3 regions of the Micromonospora sp. NPDC049274 genome follow, and region 3 is predicted to be linked to each of the others. Evidence: riboswitches for the same ligand, from Rfam matches in the RefSeq annotation. Region 3 holds a riboswitch; each other region holds the start of a gene.
The links. Region 3 has a riboswitch for cyclic di-AMP ahead of AB0K10_RS07675 (NlpC/P60 family protein). Riboswitches for the same ligand answer to the same signal wherever they lie in the genome.
Positions count from the first base shown of each region.

Region 1: another riboswitch for cyclic di-AMP. It lies ahead of AB0K10_RS14470 (hypothetical protein); the one in region 3 lies ahead of AB0K10_RS07675 (NlpC/P60 family protein).
Region 2: another riboswitch for cyclic di-AMP. It lies ahead of AB0K10_RS28745 (C39 family peptidase); the one in region 3 lies ahead of AB0K10_RS07675 (NlpC/P60 family protein).

Region 1 covers NZ_JBFAQS010000006.1:296,121-301,672, reverse strand. Annotated here, with positions in the region: gene AB0K10_RS14475 (TetR/AcrR family transcriptional regulator) at 1-213, shown strand, start outside; gene AB0K10_RS14470 (hypothetical protein) at 254-1,273, opposite strand; cyclic di-AMP (ydaO/yuaA leader) riboswitch at 1,327-1,458, opposite strand; gene AB0K10_RS14465 (cation diffusion facilitator family transporter) at 1,600-2,517, opposite strand; gene AB0K10_RS14460 (AAA family ATPase) at 2,625-4,742, opposite strand; gene AB0K10_RS14455 (alpha/beta hydrolase) at 4,850-5,552, opposite strand, start outside.
Region 2 covers NZ_JBFAQS010000020.1:103,005-108,556, reverse strand. Annotated here, with positions in the region: gene AB0K10_RS28760 (bifunctional cytidylyltransferase/SDR family oxidoreductase) at 1-839, shown strand, start outside; gene AB0K10_RS28755 (CDP-glycerol glycerophosphotransferase family protein) at 881-2,587, shown strand; gene AB0K10_RS28750 (alpha/beta hydrolase) at 2,619-3,371, opposite strand; gene AB0K10_RS28745 (C39 family peptidase) at 3,496-4,338, opposite strand; cyclic di-AMP (ydaO/yuaA leader) riboswitch at 4,572-4,713, opposite strand; gene AB0K10_RS28740 (hypothetical protein) at 4,998-5,552, opposite strand, start outside.
Region 3 covers NZ_JBFAQS010000003.1:273,322-278,873, forward strand. Annotated here, with positions in the region: gene AB0K10_RS07665 (NlpC/P60 family protein) at 1-529, shown strand, start outside; gene AB0K10_RS07670 (peptidoglycan recognition family protein) at 618-2,594, opposite strand; cyclic di-AMP (ydaO/yuaA leader) riboswitch at 2,826-2,962, shown strand; gene AB0K10_RS07675 (NlpC/P60 family protein) at 3,039-4,016, shown strand; gene dcd (dCTP deaminase) at 4,076-4,654, opposite strand; gene AB0K10_RS07685 (pyridoxamine 5'-phosphate oxidase family protein) at 4,732-5,289, shown strand; gene AB0K10_RS07690 (zinc metalloprotease) at 5,367-5,552, opposite strand, start outside.

The DNA of each region.
Region 1 (5,552 bases), on a different contig from region 3:
CGCGCCATGATCGACGGTTTGCGAGCGATGCTGCAGCAGGCGTTGCGGGCGGCGGGGGCCGATGAGCGGGAGGCGGCAGAGCTGGCGTTGTGCACGCTGGCGACAAACAAATCGCTTGCGGTGCTGAGCCGCGCCGGCTTCTCGAGCGACGACCTGGCAACAGTCGCCGCAGCCGCCGGCCGCACTGCCGGGAGGCCACTGCCGCTACCGTGAGTAAAGATGCGATCGCATCATCAGACAAACGTCGCTGCTCTCAGTACACCGACAGGTGTACGTGGTTGGTGTGGTCGCTGGACGGGTCGCCGTTGCCTCCGCTGTACGACTTCCACCCACTGCTGGGCAGCCAGATCTGCCTGTACCAGATCACGTAGAGCACGGCGAGCCGGTCGGAGTTGCGGATGAAGTACGCGGCCAGGTTGCTGCCGTACGTCTTGTCGGCGCCTGTGGCGTCACCGCCGAACCCGCCCTTCGCCGCGGCGAAGTCGCAGGCCCGACCCTTGGGGTGTTCGCCGGAGCCGCCGGAGCGGTGACAGGAGACGTAGTGGGTGAAGCCGGCGGCCTTGGCCTGGTTGAGGGCGTGCAGGGTGCGCGGGGTGATGCAGCCGCTGGCCGGGGTGGGGTCGTTGATGCTGCATGACTCGGACGGCCAGGAGCCGTCGGAGTTTCGCGGCGCGGGCTGGGCGTTGGCGGTGGAGGTGCCCCGGTTGGAGCTGGTGTCGGCGGCGGTGGTGCGCGGCTTGCTGGTGGCGACAGTCAGGGCCCGCTCGGCCTGCTCCTTGCGCTTGGCCATCACCTCGACCTGCTTGCGCTGCTCGCGGATCTCGCCGTCCAGGGCGAGGCGGGTGCGGTTGGCCTCGTCGCGGGTGGCGTGCAGCTCACGCAGCACCCGGTCCTCGTTGGCGGCCACCACGTCCAGCGAGGCCGCCCGGTCCATGAAGCCCTCGGGGGTGTTGGTGTTGAGCAACGCCGAGACGGTGCTGAGGCGGCCGGTGCGGTACGCCACGCCGGCGATCTCGCCGACCTTGCCGCTGCGTACGGTCATCTCGGCTTCGGTGGTCTTCAGCTTGGCCGCGAGTTGCCGCTGCCGCTGGACGGAGGTGTCCAGGGCGCGCTTGGCGTCCAGGTAGCCCTTGCTGGCGGCCTCGAGTTGGGCTCGCAGCGCGGGGGTGCCGCCCTCCTCGTCGCCGTCGGGCGCCGCGGCGGCCCGCAGGCCGCCGGGGGGAGCGGCGGTGGCGGCGCCGATCGGTACCGCCACGCCGAGGGTGACCATCATGACGATCAGTGCCGCGAGTCGGGCGGCAGGTGGTCGTGCTGGTGCCACTACGCATGTCCTTCCGTCAGCCGCCGACCGGGTTAGCTGACGGGTTCGGGACGGAAGATCCCTACCGCTGACGCGGATGCACCCCAGGAACATGGTTCCCCGGTTCGCCCTCTCGGGTGATTAGGCGGCGGCCGCCACCGGCGCCGGGAGGGCGCCGCCGGGTGGTGGCCGGGACCGAGCCTACCGGGACAGGTGGGACGCGTGCAGTCGATGTGACGGAAGGTGGCCGCATCACCACCGAAAATGACGGCGAAACGGTCTGTCCGTCACGTAGATGATCACCACTCGATCGAACCGCAGGCACCCGGGGCGGCCCCGGGCTCGATCTGCAGCGTGGCGTGCTCGATGCGGAAGTCCTCCCGCAGGGCGGTACGCGCCGCGGTGAGGACCGCGCCGACCTCCGCGCCGGGCGCCATGATCAGGTGTGCGGAGGCCACATCCATGCCCGAGGTGAGCGTCCAGACGTGCAGGTCGTGCACCTCGACCACGCCGGGCACCGTGGCCAGGCGATCGTGCACGGCGGTGACCTGGAGGTGTTCCGGGGCGGCCTGCACCAGGATGCGGACGGCGGCGCGCCCCAGCCGCCAGGTGCGCGGCAGGATGAACACGCCGATGGCGACCGCGACAAGCGGGTCGGCCCACCACCAGTCGGTGAGCGTGATGAGCAGCGCCGCGCCGATCACGCCGAGCGAGCCGAGCAGGTCGCCGAGCACCTCCAGGTAGGCGCCCTGGAGGTTGATGCTCTCCCGGGCGCCGGCGCGCAGCAGCGCGAACGCGCCCAGGTTCGCGAGCAGGCCGAGGACGGCCACCGCGAGCATCGGGCCGGTCAGCACCTCGTGGGGGTCGCCGAACCGGCCGATCGCCTCGATCACCACGTAGACCGCCACGCCGGAGAGCAGGACGGCGTTGGCCAGGGCGGCGAGCACCTCGAGGCGGTAGAGCCCGAAGGTGCGCTGTGGGTCGCCGGTGGCCCGTCGGGTGGCGGTGATCGCGGCGAGCGCCATCCCGATGCCGAGCACGTCGGTGAACATGTGCCCGGCGTCGGAGAGCAGGGCGAGCGAGCCGGTGTGGAAGGCGGCCACACCCTCGACCACCATCAGGGTGGCGAGCAGCCCGAACGCGGCCCAGAGGCGGCCCCGGTGCTGGTGGGCGGCGTTGGCGACCGACGCGTGGTGGTGGTCATGACCTGCTCCCACGAGATCCACCCTCCGTCGCCACCCGGGACCCGGTCAAATGTATGCTCACATCGCTATGTATGCAACTGTACGGACGGGTCCGACCGCCGACACCGCCAACGGGCAGGTCAGCCGGTCGGGTCGATGGTGGTGAGCCGCTGGGTGGCCCGGGAGAGCGCCACGTAGAGCGTCCGGACGCCGGAGCCCGGATCGGCCCGGATCTCGCTCGGGGCGACCAGCACCACTCCGTCGTACTCCATGCCCTTGGCCTCCAGGCTGGTCACGACCTGCAGCCTCGCCGCGCCGAGCGTGCCGAGCCAACCGGCGACCTCGTCGCGGCGGGTGACCGGCGTGATCACCCCGACCGTGCCGTCCACCTCGGCCAGCAGGCCGGTCGCCGCCTCCACGATCGCGGTCTCCAGCCCGGCCGGCGGTACCACCAGTTCGACCGGATCGATCCCGGTGGAACGGACGGCCGTCGGCAGCGACAGGTCCGGGTAGAGCCGGCGAATCTCCGCCGCCGCCACCGCGAAGATCTCCGCCGAGTTGCGGTAATTGGTGGTGAGCGTGAAATCGTGCCGCTTGCGTCGGCCCAGCGCCTGGTCCCGGGCGCGGGTCAGCTCCTCCGGATCACCGGTCCACGCCGTCTGCGCCGGGTCACCCACAACCGTCCAGGAGGCCAGACGGCCACGCCGTCCCACCATTCGCCACTGCATCGGCGAGACGTCCTGCGCCTCGTCCACCACCACGTGCGCGTACTCCCGGTAGTCCTCCGGGCGCTCCCGGGCCGCCGCCCGGGCGGCCCGCTGCCGGTCGTTGGCGGTGCTCAGTTCCCGGACTCCGCCAGCGAGCTGGAAGGGGTCGCGGCGGGCCCGCGCCGGCTGGAGCGGCTTACCGAGCAGCGCGTCCAACTCGTCGAGCAGCGCCACGTCCGCGATGGTCAGACCCGCGGTGTCCAGGCTCTGGTACGCCGCGGTGAGCAACCGGATCTCCGCGCCGGAGAGGATACCGCCGGCGTACCGACGCAGCCGCTCCGGTCGAGCCAGCCAGCCGAGCACGTGCCGGGGGTGCAGGCGCGGCCACCACGCCTTGAGGAACTCCCGGAACTCCGCCCGCTCGGCGATCTCGCCCTCGAAGGCCCGCTGCTCCGGCAGTCGGGTGATGCCGACCGCACGGGCCTGCGCCCAGAGCGCGGCGAACACCCCGTCGAAGCCGGCCCGACGGACCTCGTTGCGCCGGGCGCCGCGGTGCAGCGCGCGGTCCCGGATCCGGTCCAGCTCGGCCCGGTCCAGCCGCAGCAGCGTCCCCCGGTAGAGCAGTCGCAGCTCACCCGGGCCGCCCGGCACCGCGTCCCGGACGGCGCGCTCCAGCACCCGGCGCATCCGCAGCGAGCCCTTCACCGCCGCCACCTCGGGCGGGTCGGTGCGGGTGGCGGTCATGCCCGGAAAGAGGGAACCCAGCGAGTGCAGGGTCGCCGTGTCCTCACCGAGCGAGGGCAGCACCGAGGCGATGTACTCGACGAAGACGGTGGACGGTCCGACGACCAGGATGCCCCCTCCGGCGTACCGGCTGCGGTCGGAGTAGAGCAGGAAGGCCGCCCGGTGCAGGGCGACCGCCGTCTTGCCGGTGCCCGGCCCGCCCGCGACGATCGTCACCCCGGAGCCGGGCGACCGGATCGCCTCGTCCTGCTCCCGCTGGATCGTCGCCACGATGTCGCGCATGCCCCGACCGGTGGCTCGCGAGAGGGTGGCCAGCAACGCGCCGTCACCGACCACGGTCATCCCCTCCGGGGCGGCGGTCGGGTCCAACAGGTCGTCCTCGATCCGGGTGACCCGCTCAGAGCGGGACTGGATGGTGCGACGACGCACCACCCCCAGCGGCTGCGCCGGGGTGGCCTGGTAGAACGCGGAGGCGGCGGGGGCGCGCCAGTCGACGACGAGCGTGGTGGCGTCCTCGTCGCGGATGCCGAGCCGCCCGACGTGCAGCACCTGCCGGTCGCGCAGGTCCAGACGACCGAAGACCAGTCCCTCGTGCTCGGCGTCGAGGGTGTGCCGCCGCTGCGCGGCGTGGAAGACCATCGCGTCGCGCTCGACAAGCGCCCCGAACGTGCCCACCCGGGCCATCCGGTAGCCGTCCCGTTCGGCCCGAACCGCGGACTGGCGCAGCTCGGCCAGTCGGGCGTACACCCGGTCGAGGTGCCGTTGCTCGACGGCGATCTCCTGCTCCAGGGCGGTCTGGTCGGTCAACGCACGCTCCTTCGATGTCGCCGGCAAGCGGCGCGAACCGCGCGGGCCAACCGCAGAAGGGTACGGCCCCCGGCCCGACCCTCCGCGCCCGAGGTGCGGGAACGCGCTCAGCGACAGGTCCCGGCGGCGCGCGCGTCGCGTCCGTCCGGGGTCGACGCGGCGAGCACTCGACCCAGTACGCCGGTCACCGCGGCGTTCACCTCGTCCGGGCGCTCCATCATCAGCATGTGGCCGGCGCCCGGGCAGACGGTCAGCTCGGTGGCCGGCAGGGCGGCGGCGATCGACTCGGCGCACGGCGGCGGCGTCAGCCGATCCCGGTCACCGACCAGGGCGGCCGCCGGCAGGTGGGCCAGCGCGGTGAGGGTGTCCAGCCGGTGCTGGGCGCCGATCGAGGCGCGGAAGCCACCGATCGAGCGCAGCGAGGCGCGGGCCACCGCCGACGTCACCAGGCGGATGTCTGAGGGATCGCAGCGGTCGCCGAAGAGCATCCACCGGATGCTCGGCTGCAACGCGTTCAACAGCGCCCGGGGTGCGCGCCACGAGCCGCACCGGGCCAGGACGCCGGCGCCCGTCGTCTCGGCGAGCCGGATCAGCCGGGCGATGCGCGGCGAGAGCCCGTAGACGGTGTGCGTGTGCCCCTCGGCCGTGGTCGAGACGAAGACCAGGCCGGCCGTACGGGCGGTGAAGTGCGCCCGGTGGCGGTGGGCGTACTCCATGATCGTCATTCCGCCCATCGAGTGCCCGACCAGGACCACCCGGCCGGTCGGCGCGACCGCGTCGAGGACGGCGGCCAGATCGTCGCCGAGCTGG
Region 2 (5,552 bases), on a different contig from region 3:
TCGACGGTTCGGACGAGAACATCAAGGTCACCCACCCGGTCGACGTGCACCTGGCGGACAAGCTCTTCCAGCTCGCCGCGGCGCAGGCCCCCCGGCTGACCGACCACCGCAGCTACAGCGAGGAGCTGACCGGCCGCACCATCGTCGTGTTCGGCGGCAGCTACGGCATCGGCCACGAGCTGACCGAGCTGGCCCGTCGCTACGGCGCCCAGGTCTTCCCGTTCAGCCGTTCCACCACCGGCACCCACGTGGAGCGGGCCGGGGACGTCGAGGCCGCGCTGAAGACCGCCTTCGAGGCCACCGGCCGGATCGACCACGTGGTGGTGACCGCCGGCATCCTGGAGAGGGGCGCCCTCGCCGAGATGGACGAGGAGACGATGGACCGGCTGCTCCAGGTCAACTTCGTCGGCCCGGTGACCATCGCCCGCCAGGCCCTTCCGTATCTCCAGCAGACCAAGGGCCAGCTGCTGCTGTACACGTCCAGCTCCTACACCCGGGGACGGGCCCGCTACGCTCTCTACTCGGCCACCAAGGCCGCCCTGGTCAACCTCACCCAGGCGCTCGCCGACGAATGGGCCGACGTCGGCGTACGCGTCAACTGCATCAACCCGGAGCGGACCGCCACCCCGATGCGGACGCGGGCCTTCGGCGAGGAGCCGGAGCACACCCTGCTCGCCGCGGAGGCCGTCGCCCAGTCGTCGCTGGACGTGCTGATCTCGGAACTCACCGGGCAGGTCATCGACGTACGCCGGGCGCCGGGCGAAGCGGCGCGGACCGTGCCGGCCCAGACACCGCGGCTGGCCGACGAGATCAATGCCGCCTCGGCGACCGTCGGCTGACGGCCGAACACTGCTGACCGGACGATGGTGAACGGAGCGACATGCGTGGTGACCTGGTCCGGAAACTGATCGCACGGTGCCTGAGCATCGGGCTGGCCGTGCTGGCCTTCCTGGTCGTGGCGCTGACCGGGGCGACCGGTTGGGGGCTGGCGCTGGCCGTGGCCGCCCTCGTCGCCACCGCCGCTGAGCGACGGATCCGCCAGGACGCGGACACCGCCGCCGAGACGACACTGATCGCCGCCGCCGTCCTGGTCGGCTACGCCCGACGGCTGGACGGCGGGTTCGACCCCGCGCTGGCAGCCGCCGCGCTGGTGCTGCTCGGGCTGGTGCTGCTGGTGGGCCCGCTGCGGGACGCCGGCAACCTGGAGATCCGGGCGGCCAACCTGCCGGTGCGGTCCTGGACGGCGCCGGTCGCCACGCACCTCGGCGACGCGCTGCTCGTGCTTCTCGCCGTGGTGGCGCTGGCCGCCGCGGCGACCATGCCGGCCCTGGTCGCCCTCGCGGCGGGCCTGCTGGTCGGCGCCGGCGCCGGCACGATCGCGCTGAGTCTCGCCCGGCGCCGGTTCCGGCCACCGGCCGGCGGCGGGGCGGTGGGCCGGGCGCTGCGCCGGCACCAGCCGGAGTTCCTGCTCTACTTCTCCGCGCCTCCCGGCTCGGAGTACCAGGTCACCATGTGGCTGCCGTACCTGAAGCGGATCGGCCGGCCGTTCATGGTCGTGCTGAGGGAGCCGGAGTTCCTGGCCCCGATCGCCGCAGCCACCGATGCGCCAGTGGTCTACTGCCCCACCCTGAGGGCGATGGACGAGGTGCTGGTGCCGAGCCTGCGGGCGGCGTTCTACGTCAACCACGGTGCGAAGAACAGCCACTGCATCCGCTTCACCCAGCTCACCCACGTCCAGCTGCACCACGGCGACAGCGACAAGGCGCCGAGCGCCAACCCGGTGTCGGGAATCTTCGACCGGATCTTCGTGGCCGGCCCGGCGGCAATCGAGCGGTACGCCCGGGCCGGGGTGCAGATCCCGGCGGAGAAGTTCGTGATAGTGGGCCGCCCGCAGGTCGAGTCAATCACCGTACGCCCGGAGCCCCTGGCTGCCGACGCACCCCGCACGGTGCTCTACACCCCGACCTGGACGGGACATCACGCGGACGCGGACTACTGCTCGCTGCCGGTGGCCGAACCGATGCTGCGCAAGCTGCTCGACCGGGGCGTGACGGTCATCCTGCGCGCCCACCCGTACACCACGCAGAACCCGGCATCGGCGCGGCAGCTGGGTCGGCTGACCGAGCTGCTCGCGGCGGACCGGGCGCGGACCGGCCGGCCGCACGTCTGGGGCGCCGCCGCCCGCGGCCTGAGCCTGGTGGATAGCGTGAACCGCTCCGACGCGCTGATCTCCGACGTCTCCGGCGTGATCTCGGACTACCTCTACTCCGGCAAGCCCTTCGCCGTGACCGACATGGGCGGCGAGGGTGACCGGTTCACCGAGCGGTTCCCACTGGCCGGCGCGGGCTACGTGCTGCACCGGGACATGACGAACCTGGACGATGTGCTGGGCCAGATGCTCGGCACCGATCCGATGGCGCCGGGGCGTTGGGCGACCCGGCGGCGCTACCTCGGTGACTTCCCGGCCGAGTCGTACGCCGACGCGTTCCTGGACGCCGCCAGGCGCGAGCTGGAGCCGGACTGGAGCCCGCCGCCCCCCGGGCGGCCGGTCGAGCCGGACCTGGAGCGGGTTTCCCCCACCACCTGAGCCCCCGGCCACCGCGTCCGCTTCATCCAACTCACCCACGTCGGTACGGGTCGAGCAGCGCCAGCACGGCCGCCGGGTCCTCGACGTGTGCGTTGTGGCCGAGACCGGGCAGCGTGGCGACCGGTACGCCGTACGCCTTGAGCTGCTCGTCGGTGACCATCGGGTCGTGTTCCCCGCGGGCCAGCACCACCGGCACGTCGGTCGCCGCCAGCAACGGGGCCAGGTCGGGCTCGCCGACGCCGAAGGCTGTCGGGTCCATGGCGAGGCGCCACCGGCCGGCGACCTGACGCAACCCGGCGTCCACCACCGGATGATCCGGCGGGACCAGGCCGACCAACCCGGAGACGCGCAGATAGCGGCGGGCCGCCTCGGTACGGCTGGCGAACCAGCTCACCGGGCGTGCGGCGAGCTCAGCGGCGCGGGCCAGCTCGGCGGGTGACCAGAGCGCCTTGATGCCGAGCCCGACCACCGCGTCCACAGGTGTCCCGGCGGCGCGGGCGGCCAGCGCCAGGCCCACCACCCCGCCCAGCGAGTGCCCGAGCACGACGAGCCGGTCGTCGGCGGCGAGGCCCTGAGCGATTCGGCCGGCGAAACCAGCAAAGGAGTACGACGGCAGCGGGGCCGACCAGCCGTGGCCGGCGAGATCCGGTGCGAGCCACCGCCCCGGCCAGTGCTGCTCCAGCAACGGCGCCCACGGCAGCCAGACGTCTCCGGTCGCCCCCATACCGTGCAGCAGCAGCAGGACCGGCAGGCGACCGGTGCGGTCACCCGATTCATCCACCACGGCCGCAGTCTGCCACGGTTCGCGGCCGGGTACGAGAGTCGCCGACGGCGGCGCGTACCGGAATGAGGCCGCGGGCGCCGGCCCCTCGTGGGGGACGACGCCCGCGGCGGTCTACGTGCCTGGATCAGGCGGAGTAGCCCCGGGTGGCAATCCAGTTGGCAAGGTCGATCGTGGTGATCCAGTAGGACGGGTCGGCCGGGTTCGCCGAGTCGGCGATCCGCACGGTCCGGCCGTTGTCCTTGTAGCCCACGACGGCGATGTAGTGCCCGCCGCCGTAGGAGTGCCAGCCGCCGTCGGTGTCGGTGGCGTCGCCGACGACGTTGGCCACCACGCCCCGGCCGTCGGTGATGGCCTTGACCACATCGGCCTGGAGCCGGTCCATCTGGGCCGGGCTGGGCGCGCCGGCAAACATCCGGGTCTGGTACGGGGAGCCCTTCACCTCGGCGTTGAGTGCTCGGGTGGTGTCCTCGGCCGAGTTGGTGCCCATCTCGGTGGTGCCCAGCTCGGCACCGAGTTCCTCCTGGGTGCGGTCGATGCCGGTGGCGCTGAGCGCGTTGCGGGTGGCTGCGGGGCCGCAGTTGTAGTACGTGTTCTGCGCCTCGTAGTCGTAGTCGAGCACCTTGGTCGCGGGCGGCTTCGGCGTCTGCCGCTTACGGGTCAGATCCGGGTTGGCGCTGGCCTTGGCGGCGGGCGACGCGGCGCTGGTGGCTGGGGCGGCGGTCGTCGGCGCGGCACTGGGGGACGCGTCGCGCGCGTCGCCGAGGGTAGCGGCGGTGTCACTGCGCATCTCGGCGACAGTGGTAGCGGTGCGGTGGCTGGCCGGCGCGTCGTCGGCGCCGGTGAGCAGGGCGCCGGTGGCCGTGGCGATCACGAGGGCCGCGGCGGAGGTGGCGACGATCTGGTACGGGCGCTCGGTCGCCAGGCGACGGAGCTGACGCTGCATGGTGTGCTTCACGGGGTCCTCCACGGATCGGGGGAGAGCGGCACACCACGGGCCGGACCGGTATCCGGGCAGGCGCCAGCGCGCGGACAGTGGTCCGCGGATGGTGAACCGCTCAGGGGAACACCCGGCGGGGCCGGGCGGGAGAGGCGATGACCCGGGGGGTCAGCTCACCGTCACTGGACGGATGAGCGGGGGCACCGCTGCGCCGTGGAGGCGTGGGAACAACCGAGGGGTGGAAAGGTGCTGCACGGGTTTGGAACTCCTTCCGACACCGCCTACCGGGTTAGCTGACGGATTCGGGCGGGAAGATCGCCCTACCGCAGGCCGTGGCTCGCGGATTCACCCCAGACTTACTGATGGGTCCCCGGTTCGTTAAGCACGATTGAGCGGGTCGGCGCGGCGTCGCCTGTTGCGATCGGTTACCGCACCGGACGGGACGACACTACTGGCCTGTTCGCGGCCTGCCAAGCCAGGTTCACCTGCGTAAACCCGATTCGGTGCGACAATTTCTGCGCGTACTGCCGATGATGTGACTCGATGGGACAACCGGTTACGGCGACGCCTACGGGCGACAACCGGACAGGCTGCCGATAATGCGGCCACAATCACGGGAAAGATCGAGCCGAACGCGTCGGACGCCCGATTTCCGAATGGCGTGACCGGGCTCACGTAACGGATCGGGCTCAACCCGCGCGAGCCGGGCGCCACCGTGCCACGAGGGCGGGACGGGACGCCCCACTCGCCGCGCGTCGGGCGGGTGCCGGGCTGGGCCGCAGCCGCGCCGTTGCCGCGTACGCCTCCTCGGCAAGGGTGCGCGCCGACTCGGCAGCCAGTTCCGCGTCCCGCCAGGCGGCCCGCTCCGCGGTGGCGGCGGCCCGGTAGTCGGCCAGTCTCGCGTCCCGGATCACCCGGCTGAGCAGCACCTCCTGCTCGACCGGGTGCCGCCGGGAATCCCAGCCGCGCCGGTGGGCGAGCACGTCACCGAGCTGCGCCATGGTCAGATCGCCCCGCCAGTACGCCGCCATCGCCGCACGGTGCAGGTAGCGCTCCCGGGAGGCGTACTCGGCGGGAGTCCGGGGGGTGTGCGGGGTGGGCAGCGCACCAGAACCCGCGAAGCGACGGGTGGCGGTGTCCGCCTCGTCGTACCCCACCCAGGCCCGCTCCACCAGTTCCTGAGCGGTGACCCAGGCATCGCGTCGCCGCCGGGCCGTCTTGGCGGCGCCGGTCGCGGCGACTGT
Region 3 (5,552 bases):
GGCCAAGTACGACCGCGAGAAGCAGAAGCTGGACGCGCTGATCACCACGCAGACGAAGCAGCAGAACGAGCTGGCGGCCAAGAAGAAGCAGATCGACGCCGAGATCAAGAAGCTCGAGGCGTCGATGCCCAAGACCACTGTCAAGACCGTCGGCTGTCCGACCATCAACGGTGTGCTCGCCGTGGCCGCCCAGAAGGCGATCAAGACCGCGTGCCAGCAGGTAGGCGATCCGTACGTCTGGGGCGCCGTCGGCCCGAACTCGTTCGACTGCTCGGGGCTGACCCAGTACGCCTACAAGTCGGCCGGGATCTACCTCACCCACCACACGGGTGACCAGTGGAACGAGGGCAAGGCCGTCTCGCGCGCCGACGCCCGTCCCGGTGACCTGGTCTTCTTCTTCTCCGGCCTGAGTCATGTGGGGCTGTATCTGGGCAACAACCAGATGGTGCACGCGCCACGTGCCGGCAAACCGGTGCAGGTGTCCAGCATCAACACCATGCCCGTCGCCGGGTTCCGCAGACCCGGCTGATCCACCTCGCGCACCACGACGGCCCCCGGTCACAGCGACCGGGGGCCGTCGTCGTCTCTCAGCGAGGTGTCTCTCAGCGAGGCGTCTCTCAGCGGGGCGCGCCCACCGGGGACGGCAGCAACTGCACGTCGGCGAGGTCGACGTACATGATGCGGTGGCCGAACTGGATCTGCGCGTACCGGTTCTTGCCCCGGATCACCGTCCAGTCGCCGGGCGAGGAGCCGTCGAACGTGCTGGCCCGGTAGTACTCGCCGCCCAGCACCGCGCCGACGGCGTAGCGCTGCCCGGCGGCCAGCGTGTACTGCAGCGGCGAGATCGCCTGGTAGGGAACGCCTGCCGGGTAGGCCGCCTGCTCCGGGTACGCCCGCCCGTACACCGGGATGGTGGCCCGGCCGGCCTTCGGGGTGGCCACCACGCCGACGGTCCAGGTGGCGGTCGGCGCGGACGCCGGGTTGTGGAACCAGGCCCGTTGCCCGAGGTACCAGATGGCCGTCCAGTCGCCCTGCCGCCCGGCCAGGGCGTACGTCTGGCCGGCGGAGGCCCGGGCGCCGTGGTCCGACACGTCCATCGTGTTCGGGGTGCCGTCCGGGCGCAGCGCGATGTCGTTCACCAGCGGCGCGTCCTCGGACGGCGCGGTGTGCAGCACCACCGACGAGGAGCCGCGCGGCGCGCACGGCGTTCCTGGGGTGACGCATCCGGTGAACGCCGGTTGGTTGGTCGCGTAGTCGGGGTCGATCCGGACCAGCCCGGTGGCCGGGGTGCCGGTGTCCAGGCGCGGCGCGTGCAGCAGGTCGAAGTAGTGCGTCCAGTCCCAGTAGGGGCCCGGGTCCCAGTGCATCCCACGCACTGTCGAGGCGATGGTGCCGGGCACGTTGTCGTGGCCGATGATGTGCTGGCGGTCCAGCGGGATGCCGTACCGCAGCGCCAGGTGCCGGACGAGCTTCGACGAGGTCCGGTACATCGCCTCGGTGTACCAGGTGCCCTGCGCGGCGAAGCCCTCGTGCTCCAGCCCGATCGACTTCGCGTTGACGTACCAGTTGCCGGCGTGCCAGGCGACGTCCTTGGTCTTGACGTGCTGGGCGATGTGCCCGTCCACCGAGCGCAGCGAGTAGTGCCAGCTCACGTACGTCGGGTCCTGGACGAGTTGCAGGGTGGTCGCCCAACTCGCCTCGGTGTCGTGGATGACTATGTACTCGATCTTCTGCCGGGCGGGCCGGTCGGAGAGGTCGTGGTTGCCGTAGTCGCCGTCGCCGAACGCCTCGTAGGGGGCGGGGATCCACTCACAGGACACGGTCCGGGGGCATTCCAGGCCGTCCGGGCGGGCGAGTCGTCGCAGGCCCAGCCGGTCCAGCCAGGAACGCTCGGGTCGTACCGCGCGGGCCGGCAGCGTGACCCGCTGGCCGTCGTCGGTCACGCGGGTCTCGCCCGCGCCGATGGTGGTGAAGACCTCGTCGGCGAAGGCCGCCGCGGCGTCGGCGCTGTCCGCGCCGGCGTAGCGGGCCACCGCGCCGTACCAGGTGGCCGGGTCGGTGCCGGCGCCGACCGGGGCGCCCACCTCCCGTTGGTACGCGGCCAGCAGCGCCGCCCCTCCCCGGATGTTGGTCGTGGCGTCGGTGCGCAGCGCCTCGGGGGCGGCGCCGGTCAGCGCGGCGGCGACGTCGACGGTCTGCAACGCGGCGCTGGGCGGCGCGGGATCCGTGGCCGGTGCGGGTGCCCGGACGGCACGGGAATCGTCGCCGCGCGGATCCTCGGTGCCGGCGTCGTGGTGGCCGCGCGCGGGTAGGGCGGCCACGTGGCGGGCGTCGGTCAGGTGCATGGGCCCGTAGCCGCCGCTGGTGCTCGGGGTGCCGGCGTTGCTGTCCCAGCGGGACTCCAGGTAGGAGACGCCGAGCAGTACGGCGGCCGGCACCCCGTACTCGGTCGACGCCGCGGCGTACTGCTGTTGACGGTCGGCGGCCGGCGCTGCGGAGGCGGGACCGGCGCTCAGCGGTACGGCTGTCGTTGCGGTGACCACCGCGACGACGAGCAGCGCGCGCCGGCCGGCGGACAGGGTTGGACTTTCCATCGAACCCCCTAGATTGCTGGTATCGGTCTGGTCACCTTCGCGCCGGCCGGGAGTCCGCGTCAATACCTTTCTATCTATCAAAGCGTGCAGAAAGAAACTTTCATTTACTCTCGGTGATCCCCTCCAATCGGTACGGAGTGTCACGGCCGTACGGGTTGCGGATCGGTAACGGCCGTCTCTACTCTGGTCATTTGTCGGCCCGGTAGCAGGTCTGCCCAGCCGGGCGGTAACGGACCGACACCGCCGAGTCGCTTGCGAGCGAGCCGGGGACCCAGGTTCCCCCGGGGTGAATCCGCAGCCAATGCGGTAGGGCGCCAACTTCCCGCCCGAACCCGTCAGCTAACCCGGTAGGCGGTCAGGAAGAAGGAGTACGGAACCCCGGTGGCCCTCCATGCCCCGCGGCCGTCGTCCGAACGGTCGGCCTCGGCCAACCCGACGTCGACCATGCCGCGTCCACGCTGGTCCCGCTTCACCACCGCCCTTGCCGCCCTGGTCGGCGTCGCCGTCGTCCTGACCGGCAGCGCCACGGCGGCGCACGCGGACCCGTCCGTCGCCGAGATCGAGCGCCAGATCGACGCCGACTGGAACAAGCTCGAACCGGTCATCGAACGGCACAACGCCACCCGCGCGGACCTGGCCGTGAAGCGCAAGCAGGCCGACACGCTCGCCGCTCGCATCACGCCCCTGGAACGCCAGGTCGACGCCGCGATGACCAAGGTCAGCGCGCTGGCCGTGCGGGCGTACATGGGCGAGAACCTGTCGACTGTCAACACGATGCTCGGCAGTCGGTCGCCCAGCGAGGTGGTCGGGCAGCTCGAGATGCTCGACCGGTTCGCCCACAACCAGCAGGAGGACGTCCGGCAGGTCGCCGACCTCCGCGACGAGCTGGCCCGGCAGAAGGCGCCGCTCGACGAGATGGTGGTCCAGCTGACCCGGACCGAAGCGCAGTTGGCGGCGAAGAAGAAGCAGATCAACGACGAGATCGACAGGCTGCAGAAGCTGCGCCTCAAGGTGTACGGCAACGGCGGCGGCGGTTCGCTGCGTCCGGCGCCCTGCCCGGCCAGCTACCCCGGCGGCGCCGCGGGCACGGCTGTCAAGTTCGCGTGCGCCCAGATCGGCAAGCCGTACGTGTGGGGTGCCGAGGGTCCGAACTCGTACGACTGTTCCGGGCTGATGCTCGCCGCGTGGGCGAAGGCCGGCGTGTCGCTGCCGCACAACGCCGCAGCGCAGAGCCGGGTGACCAAGAACGTCAGCAGGGGCGATCTGCGCGCCGGTGACCTGGTCTTCTACTACAGCGACATCCACCACGTCGGCATGTACGTCGGCGGCGGCTGGGTGGTGCACGCCTCCCAGGCCGGTCAGCCCGTCAAGATGAAGAAGGTCGACGACGGGCCGATCCACAGCTACGGCCGTCCCGGCTGACCGACGCCGGACGCAGCAGGGCCCGTCGCGATCTCATCGCGGCGGGCCCTCGTCGTCTCCTAGCGCGTCGGCCAGGCACGCCAGTTCTGCCAGGAGCGGCTCGGCGTCGGCCCTCGCTGACCCTGGTACCGCGAGCCGTAGACCACCGAGCCGTACGGGTGCTCGGCCGGCGAGGAGAGCCGGAAGATGCAGAGCTGGCCGATCTTCATGCCCGGCCAGAGGGTGATCGGCAGGTTCGCCACGTTGGACAGCTCCAGCGTCACGTGGCCGGAGAAGCCCGGGTCGATGAACCCCGCGGTGGAGTGGGTGAGCAGGCCGAGGCGGCCCAGTGAGCTCTTCCCCTCCAGCCGGCCGGCGAGCTGGTCGCCGAGCGAGATCACCTCCAGTGTCGAGGCGAGCACGAACTCCCCCGGATGCAGCACGAACGGCTCGCCGTCGGGCACCTCGACCACCGAGGTCAGGTCGTCCTGCTGCATGGCCGGGTCGATGTGGGTGTAGAGATGATTGTTGAAGACCCGGAACAGTCGGTCGAGTCGGACGTCGATGCTGGACGGTTGGACCAGGGTGGGCTCGAACGGCTCCAGGCCCAGCGTGCCGGTCTTGATCTCGGAGACCAGGTCACGGTCGGAGAGCAGCATCGGACCACCATAGCGAGGGCCGCGGTGACCAGCGTGTTGAGGTCGCTCCTCGTACATTTGTTCGATAGAATGCCCGCATGGCTTCCTGGTCCGAATTCGCCGCCGACGAGCCCCGCCTCGCCGACGGGATCCGCGTTCTCCTGCAGCAGTACGGGCCGGGCTTCGGCTATCTGGCCACGGTCCGCGCCGACGGCGGGCCCCGGGTCCACCCGGTCTCCCCGGTCATCACCGACGAGGGTCTCTTCTGTTTCATCATCGACTCGCCGAAGCGTCGTGACCTCGAACGGGACGGCCGCTACGCGCTGCACTCCTTCCCTTCGGAGGAGAGCGACGACGAGGCGTACGTGGCGGGCCACGCCTGGCCGGTCGCCGACCCGGGCCGGGTGGCCCGGTTGGCGCAGAGTGCCCGGGCCGAGCCGCAGGTCGACTGGCGGCTGTTCGAGTTCACAGTCGACGTGGCGATGTTGACCCGTCGCGAGCAGCACATCACAGGCGTTCCGGGTGTCACTCCGGGCCGCCCGGCAGTGCGGGTCTGGCTGGATCCGCAATCCCCGCCGGCGCCGGCCGCGCCTCTCTCCGTACCGCAGACGCGCCCGACCCGACGCAGCCGTGACGTCCAGTGCACGGCCGCCTGACCGCGGGCCCGGTCCGGTAAAAACGCCGGTGCCGGCTCCGTCGCGACGGAGCCGGCACCGGGTGTACGCGAGGAGAGCTACGCCGCGCGGTACGCGTTCCACGCGGTCAGCATGCGGCTCGCCTGCCCCGGGGTGAACTGGTACATGCACGAGTCGTAGGTGTAGTCCATGAAGTTGGTGATCGGGTCCAGGCCGGTCGCCGAGCAGGTGTTCCGCCCGGTCGGGCACTCGTAGGCCGGTGACGCCTCGGCCGGGGTGTCACC